DNA from 2 places in the Brevundimonas sp. ABV4_179 genome. Region 2 is predicted to be linked to the other one. Evidence: riboswitches for the same ligand, from Rfam matches in the RefSeq annotation. Region 2 holds a riboswitch; the other holds the start of a gene.
The links. Region 2 has a riboswitch for glycine ahead of ACYX4P_RS08810 (TonB-dependent receptor domain-containing protein). Riboswitches for the same ligand answer to the same signal wherever they lie in the genome.
Positions count from the first base shown of each region.

Region 1 (4,208 bases), 1.2 Mb from region 2:
GCGGCCTCGGCGATCTTGGTCACGTCGGTGGCGGTGCCGAAGACATTGGGGGTCTGAACGACGACGCAGGCGGTGTCCGGGCCGATCTGGTCGATGACGGCGGCCTCGGCGTCGAACGCCGGGGCCAGAACCTGAGTTTCCACGCCGACAGCGTGGACCACGGTCTCGGTCGCCTTGACGTAGTGGGGGTGGACGCCGCCGGAGATCACCGCCTTGTTGCGGCGGGTGACGCGCGTCGCCATCAGCACGCCCTCGGCCATGGCGGTCGAGCCGTCATAAAGGCTGGCGTTGGCGACCGGCATCCCGGTCAGGTTCGCGACCTGGGTCTGGAACTCGTACAGGTATTGCAGCGTGCCCTGCGCGATTTCCGGCTGGTAGGGGGTGTAGCTGGTCAGGAACTCGGACCGCTGGATCACATGATCCACCGTCGCCGGGACATGGTGCTTGTAGGCTCCCGCGCCGCAGAAGAAGGGCACGGCGCCGGCCGTGGCGTTCTTGGCCGCCATGGCGGACAGGGCGCGCTCGACCTCCAGTTCGCCCGCCACGCGGGGCAGGTCCACAGGCCCGTTCAGACGCGCGCTTTCGGGCACGTCAACGAACAGATCGTCGATGGATTTCGCGCCGATGGCGGCGAGCATCGCCGTGCGGTCGTCGGGCGTCAGGGGGAGGTAGCGCATTTTCTAATCCGCTCATCCCCGCGAAAGCGGGGACCTAGTGCTTTGGGCGACCAATGTGGCCGGAGGAGTTTCCGCCCATCCCAGCACTGTTCTCGCGAAAGAACTGGGTCCCCGCTTTCGCGGGGCTGAGCGGAAGGGGAAATCAGAGGGTGGTCAGGAAGGCGTCGTAGGCGGCCTGGTCCATCAGGGCGTCCAGTTGCGAGGCGTCCGAGACCTTGATCCTGGCGAACCAGCCGTCGCTTTCGGCGCTGGAGTTGACGGTTTCCGGGGCGGTGGACAGGGCGTCGTTGGCCTCGACCACCTCGCCCGAGACGGGGGCGTAGACGTCCGAGGCGGCCTTGACGCTCTCGACCACGGCGAAGCTGTCGCCCTTGGTGACGGTCTTGCCGACCTCGGGCACTTCAACGAACACCACGTCGCCCAGGGCGTCGGCGGCGTGTTTGGAGATGCCGACGGTGGCGATGTCGCCGTCCAGGCTGACCCACTCGTGATCCTTGGTGAACTTCATGTTTTCTCTCCTGTCCCGGTCCTCGGGCTTGACACGAGGATCGGATGTTGTGCGGTTCGTGCGTCGATGTCTTCGCACGAGCGGTTGATCGCCCGGCCCTTGGGTCAAGCCCGAGGGTGACAGGCTGAATGTTACGCCTTCGGCTTGCGGTAATAGCGTTGGGCCACGAAGGGCATGGCGACCACCTCGGCGGCGGCGGACTTGCCGCGCACGATGACCTTCAACTCGGTGCCCAGGGCGGCGAATGCCGGGGGCGCGAAGCCCATGGCGATGTTGTGGCCCAGGGTGGGCGAGGGGCCGCCCGAGGTGACCTTGCCGATGATGTTTCCGTCGGCGTCGGCGATCTCTGCGCCTTCGCGGGCCGGGGCGCCTTCCTTGACGTGCAGGCCGACGCGGACACGCGAGGGGCCGTCGGCCAGTTCCTTCAGGATGCGGTCGGCGCCGTTGAAGTCGGCTCGTTCCTTCCTCGACTTGGACAGGGCGAAGGTCAGGGCGCCCTCGACCGGCGAGGTGGTCGGGTCGATGTCGTGGCCGTGCAGCGGCAGACCGGCTTCCAAGCGCAGGCTGTCGCGGGCGCCCAGGCCGATCGGCTTGACGCGGGCGTCTTCCAGGAGGGTGTTCCAGATGCGTTCGGCCTGGTCCGCCGGGACGGAAATCTCATAGCCGTCTTCGCCTGTGTAGCCCGAGCGGGAGACGTAAGCGTCGACGCCGAACAGCATCAGCCGGGCCGTCTCCATGAAGCCCATCTCGGCCAGCACGGGCTCGTGGGCGACCATGACCTCGGCGGCTTCCGGCCCCTGAATGGCGATCAGGGCGCGGTCCAGCACCGTCAGCTTGGCGTCGCCTTCCAGATTGGCGTTCCAGAAGGCGAAGTCCTCGTCCTTGTTGCCGGCGTTGACGACGACGAACAGGCCGTCGTGGTCGGGGCGGCCCGCCATCAGGTCGTCGATGATGCCGCCGTCGGTGTTCAGCAGCAGGGTGTATTTCTGCTTGCCGTCCTTCAGGATTTCATAGTCGCCGGGGACGAAGCGCTGGAACTGCGCCGTGGCGTCCGCGCCGGTGATCTTGCACTGGCCCATGTGGGACACGTCGAACAGACCGGCGTGTTCGCGGGTCCAGCGGTGTTCGGCCAGGACGCCCTCGTACTGAACCGGCATGTCATAGCCGCTGAAACCCACCATGCGGGCGCCCAAGGCGCGGTGCGCGGCGTTCAGCGGCGTGGTTTTAAGAGCTTGGTCGGTCATGGTTCAGGCTTTCGCGGTCGCGTGTTGGGGCGGAGCTCCGCCGGTCCTCGCGCCCCCGCTGTCCTGAAGCCTGAGAGATTCCGGCGACCAAATCATGTCGCCTTGCTCCGTCGGCGCGCCCATCAAGAGCGACTTTCCAGCGTCCGTATGCTGTCGCGGTCCGTTTGCCTGAGCGTTTCCGGGGCGGTTGCGCCTTCGGCGTCGCGGCCGGTTTCCCGTCCCCGAACTCTCCCGCGAGAGCGTTCGACCTAAGGCATCGACTCCGGCGCCAAGTCAAGCGTCGGCGGAACAAGGTCTGCCGGGGCGGGTTGTCGTCCCGAGCCCCCAACCCCAACCCAGGAAAACGAAAATGTCGATTATAGACAAGCTGTTCGGCGACAACGACAAGCCGCGCGACACCCCCGCCAAGGCCGATGGCCCCATGCAGAAGGTGCTGGATGAACTGGCTTCGCTCGGCGGCAAGCCGATCGAGACCTTGTCGCCCGAGGAGGCGCGCCAGCAGCCCACGCCGACCGACGCCGTTCACGCCCTGCTGCGCAAGGCCGGCAAGGAGCCGAAATCCGACGATCTGGGCGTGAAGACCACCGACATCACCATCCCTGGCGCCGCCGGACCGATCCAGGCCCGAATCTACAAGCCGCACGACCATTCCGAGGACAAGCTGCATCCGGTCGTGGTCTATTTCCACGGCGGCGGTTTCGTGATCGCCGATCTGGACGTCTATGACGGCGGGCCGCGCGGCGTGTCCAAGATGGCTGACGCCATCGTGGTCTCGGTCCATTATCGCCAGGCGCCTGAACATCATTTCCCCGCCGCCCACGACGACGCCCTGGCCGCCTATCGCTGGGTGCTGGAGAACGCCCAGAGCTTCAATGGCGACCCGCAAAAGGTGGCGGTCATGGGCGAGAGCGCGGGCGGCAACCTGGCCATCGGCGTATCGATGATGGCGCGCGACGCGGGCGTGACCCTGCCGGTGCATCAGGTGCTGGTCTATCCGGTGGCTGGCGTGGACATGGACAATGAATCCTACGTCGAGAACGCCGACGCCAAGCCGCTGAACAAGCCGATGATGAAATGGTTCGTGAAGCATATCTTCGCCAACGAGGCCGACGCGCAGGACCCGCGCATCAACATCGTCGAGAACGCCGACCTCAGCGGCCTGCCGTCCTCGACCGTGATCTGCGCCGAGATCGACCCGCTGCGGTCGGAAGGCGAACTGCTGGCCGAAAAGCTGGAGCAGGCAGGCGTTGACGTGCGCCACAAGACCTTCCACGGCTCGACGCACGAGTTCTTCGGCATGGCCATGGTGGTGCCCGACGCGGCGGCGGCGCAGACGTTCGCGGCCCATGAACTGAAGCGGGCCTTCGGCACGGCGATCCTGCCGATCTGATCCTGCACCATGACATCCGTCGTCCCAGGCGCAGGGCCTGGGATGACGGGGTAGGGTGACAAGAGGGTTTTTCTTGCGGCGGCGCGTCCCGCCCGCCAAGAACGCGGTACGCCTCAGCCGCATCGGACCGACCCGCATGACCCGCACCAGCCTAGACGCCCATATCGCCGCCCTGGATGTGGCGGACGGCCTGAAGACGGTGCTGACCGTCGTGGGCCGGACCTGCGCCGAGATCAGCCGGGTCGTGGCGGGCGGCGCCCTGGTCGGGGCCCTGGGCGCCTCGGGCCAGATCAACGTCCAGGACGAAGAGCAGAAGAAGCTGGACGTCATCACCGACGACATGCTGACCCAGGCGCTGCTGGCCTGTCCCGCCATCGCGGGCGTGGCCT
Region 1 is NZ_CM149976.1:3,046,820-3,051,027, reverse strand. It holds gene gcvPA (aminomethyl-transferring glycine dehydrogenase subunit GcvPA) at 1-677, opposite strand, end outside; gene gcvH (glycine cleavage system protein GcvH) at 820-1,185, opposite strand; gene gcvT (glycine cleavage system aminomethyltransferase GcvT) at 1,317-2,429, opposite strand; glycine riboswitch at 2,486-2,571, opposite strand; glycine riboswitch at 2,576-2,673, opposite strand; gene ACYX4P_RS14955 (alpha/beta hydrolase) at 2,779-3,819, shown strand; gene ACYX4P_RS14950 (class 1 fructose-bisphosphatase) at 3,956-4,208, shown strand, end outside.
Region 1: another riboswitch for glycine. It lies ahead of gcvT (glycine cleavage system aminomethyltransferase GcvT); the one in region 2 lies ahead of ACYX4P_RS08810 (TonB-dependent receptor domain-containing protein).

Region 2 (4,208 bases):
GCAGGCGGTCCGAGTTGTCGGCCACGATGCGTTGGGCCGTCCAGGCGCCGACCGCCAGCACGACGATGGCCAGGATCGCCAGCGGAACGACCTGCGCGATCAACAGCCTTATGACCAGACTATGGGACGACTTGGACCCGGCGCTGTTCATGGATCGAGGCGATACCCGCGTCCCCTGATGTTCGTCACGGCAGGGCCATCAGGCTGAAGCTTGCGCCGAAGTCGGCCCACGTGGATTTCCAAGGCATTCAAGGAGGGGGCCTCATCCTGAGGGAAGACTTCGGCCGCCAGAAGGTCGCGATCCACCACCTGCCCAGGTCGGGACGCCAGCACGCGAAGGGTCGCCCATTCGCGGGGGCGGAGAGCCAAGTCGCGATCATTGACCGAGGCGCGCCCGGTTCGCCAGTCGCAGAAGAGGGTGCCGACGACAACGGCGCCCGCGGCCTGTCCTTGGCGGCGTCGCACGATGGCGCGAAGTCGCGCCGTCAGTTCGACGGGGGCGAAGGGTTTGACCAGATAGTCGTCGGCCCCCAAATCCAGCCCGGCGACGCGATCGCCCAGGGCGTCGCGGGCCGTGAGCATCAAGATCGGCATCGAAGATCCTCGGCGGCGAAGCGCCGCAAGAACCGCAAAGCCGTCGATGTCGGGCAGGCCTATATCCAGTACGGCGGCGTCGAACCCGCCGACGCTTTCCATCTGCAATGCCTGTTCGCCGCTGTGGGTGCATGTCGCTTGAAAGCCGCTCTCCACGAGGCTGGCCTCAAGGGAATGGCTTAGCGCCTTGTCATCTTCGACGACGAGTATTTTCATGGCGACGACAGGGGACGAAGGATCATGCGCAACACCATAGCCCGAAAGCTCGAAGGTTGAAGCCGGATCGCCGATATCTGCTTCGGGGGCTGGCCGGCGGCTTGGCGGCAAGCGGCGGGGGATTGAGCACAGCCTGTTCGTTCGAGCCGCAAGGCGTTGGTACGGCGGAGCGTGTCCGGTGGATGGCGCGTCGGGAAGGCGCGCTGAAAGTTATCACCAATACCAGCCTGATGGGGCCGGTGGTGGGTGCGTTTCGTCGGCGTTGGCCCCAGATCGCCGTGCATCTCCTGGACATCAATTCCACTCAGATCGCTGAGCGGGTGCGAGCGCTGGCGGACGCAGGACGAACGGGACCGGACCTAGTCTGGAGCACGGCGATGGACGTTCAGGTCAAGCTCATCAATGATGGCTATGCTCAAGTCTACAAGTCGCCGCATCGAGCCGCCATGCCGGATGGTTCGGTCTGGCGCGACCAAGGTTATGGGCTGACGGCGGAGCCGATAGTTTTCGTCTATAACCGAGAGCGGATTGCAGACGATGTCGTGCCGCGCAGCCATGCGGATTTGCTTCGTCTGCTCGATGCGCGCTCCGGCGTGTTGGATGGCCGCATCACGATGTATGACGCCGAGCAGAGCGGCGTCGGCTTGATGCAGTTGTCGGCGGACGTTCAGATCTATCCAGACGCCTGGCCGCTGATGGAGGCGCTGGGCGCGTCGCGGCCTAGGCTCGACACCTCGGGCAAGCGAATGATGGGGCAGATCGCGGATGGGCGGATGGCCTTCGCCTATAATATGAACCAGTCCTATGCCGCTTCGTGGGCTGCCGAAGCGCCGCAGATCGGATTGATCACGCCCAGCGATTATCATCTGTCCGTATCGCGGGTCGCCTTCATCCCGCGCAACGCCGGCCATCCCAACGCGGCGAAATTGTTTCTGGATTTCCTGTTATCCCGTGAAGGTCAAAGGGTGATTGGCGCGTTGGGTATTCGGCCAGTGCGCAACGATGTTGATACGCCCTTGCGTACAGCCGCGCCGGGCGCTCGGCCGATAAGGGTTGGGCCCGCCTTGCTGGCTAATCTGGATCAAGCGCGCCGCACGCGCCTCCTCGGCCGGTGGAGCGAAGCGATGCGGATGGCGACAAGGGCGCCTTCGGACATTTCCGCGCCTTAACGGTTTCTGTGGATAACTTCAAAAGTGCAGAGGCGGCGTTTGCTGTCACTATCCTGTCACGAGCCCGACATGCATGTGGGTTGCACAACTCACGGGAAGCGACTGGCTCGGGATTAGGGATTTTATCCCTAAAATTTGCGCGCTGCGGGAACGATTATACCAATTTTAGCTGATTTGACAGTCGCTATCGGGTCAATCTTACTCATGCCTGCAAGGCGGGAGAGATCGGTGCAGGCCGACGCCGAAGGCGCAACCGCCCCGGAAACGCTCAGGCAAACGGACCGCCTTGCTGATGAAACGCTGGAGAGCAGGTCCGTCCGGGGGACGCGACCTCGCCGAAGGAGAAAGGGCGTGCGCGCCCGAAGCTCTCAGGCCCGATGACAGCGGGGGCGAAACGGCGCCGTCAGAGCGTCGCTCGCAGCAGACACCCCTGGGGAGGGGCGTCGTTTCAAATGAGGAGTCTCGCCTTGTCTCGTTTCGCTCGTTCCTTGACCAGTTGCGCCAGCCTGGTTGCACTGATGGCCTGCGCCAGCGCCGCCGTCGCGCAGGAAGCTGATCCCAAACCGGCCGAAGCCGCCTCGGTCGATGATATCGTGGTCACCGCATCGCGCATCGACCGCGCCGGCTTCCAGGCTCCGACGCCGACCATCCGGCTGACGGCAGAAGACCTGTCCGTCGGCGCCCGCCCGAACATCGCGGCGGCGCTGAATGACATGCCCCAGTTCAAGGCGACCAGTTCACCGCAGACGACCGGCACCAACACCGGCGCGGGCAACGCTCCGGTCGATCTGCGCGGTCTTGGGATCAGCCGGACCCTGGTCCTGATCGACGGGCGCCGCGTGTCCAGCGAGAACGATCTGAACAGCGTCCCCGCAGTCTTGGTCAAGAGCGTGGACGTGGTCACCGGAGGCGCTTCGGCTGCCTGGGGCTCGGGCGCCGTGGCCGGCGTGGTCAACATCGGGATCGACCGCACCTTCACGGGCGGCAAGCTGGGCGCCGAGTATGGCATCTCGTCCTTCGACGATGCGGAGCAAAAGCGTTTCGAGGGTGCCTGGGGGACCGGGTTCGCCGGCGATCGCGGCCATTTCGTCATTGGTGGAGAATATCTGGATAATGCCGGTGTGACGCCTAAGGTCGCGCGCCCGGCGATCGGGCGCTGGGCTCAGGTTTCCGACGGCGCGGGCGGCTTTGTCACCGTGCCGAACGTCGGCTTCGCAAATGCGGCTTATGGCGGCCTGATCATGTCCGGCGTCAACGCGGGCAAGGTGTTCAATCCAGACGGCACCCTTCGGTCCTTCAACTATGGGCGGGTCGTCGGCTCCAACACCGTTGGCGGCGAGGGGCCTTCGAATGATGATCTCAGCCCGCTGGTCACGCCCCAGAAGCGTTACACCGGCTTGGCGAGCGTAACCTACGATCTGTCGGACAAGCTGCGCCTGACAGCCGACGTGCGTCATTCGCGGATGTGGAACGACTACATCTGGTTTGGCGACCACAACCGCGGCAATCTCAACATCAAGATCGACAACGCCTTCCTGCCGACCGCGATCAAGCAGCAGATGGCGGCGGCCGGTCAGACCAGCTTCACCATGGGCCGATTCAACTCCGATCTGGCCTTTTCGCGTATCGACTTCGAGCGCGTCACCACCCAGGCGACCTTGGCTCTGGACGGCGAGTTCGGCTCCAACTGGCGCTGGGGCGCCTACTACAGCCATGGCGAATATCAGAACAACATCGACACGCCCGGCTTCCTGCTGACCACGCCCTATGCTCAGGCCGTCGATTCCGTCATCGATCCGGTCACCAACAAGGCCGTCTGCCGCGTCACGCTCACCAACGCCAACTCCGGCTGCGTCCCGATCAACCTCTTTGGGGTGGGGGCGCCGTCGCAAGCGGCGATCGACTACGTGACGGGGACGCCGCAGATGCGGGCGACGACTAAGCTCGATGTCGCCGGCGTCAGCCTGCGGGGCGAACCGTTCAGCCTACCTGCAGGCGATGTGTCCGTCGCGGTCGGCCTGGAAGCGCGCAAGGAGCAGACGGATCAGCGCGTGGGCGACCTAGACGCCGCCAAGGCGTTCCAGAGCTTCAGCTTCTCGGCCATGGCGGGTGAGTTCTCGGTCAAGGAAGCCTTCGCCGAAATCCTGGTTCCAGTGGTTCGCGACATGCCCGTCTTCAACAATCTGGAGTTCAATGCTGCGGCCCGCATCTCGGACTACGACACCACAG
Region 2 is NZ_CM149976.1:1,833,492-1,837,699, forward strand. It holds gene ACYX4P_RS08795 (sensor histidine kinase N-terminal domain-containing protein) at 1-151, opposite strand, end outside; gene ACYX4P_RS08800 (response regulator transcription factor) at 148-810, opposite strand; gene ACYX4P_RS08805 (ABC transporter substrate-binding protein) at 993-1,979, shown strand; glycine riboswitch at 2,186-2,273, shown strand; gene ACYX4P_RS08810 (TonB-dependent receptor domain-containing protein) at 2,447-4,208, shown strand, end outside.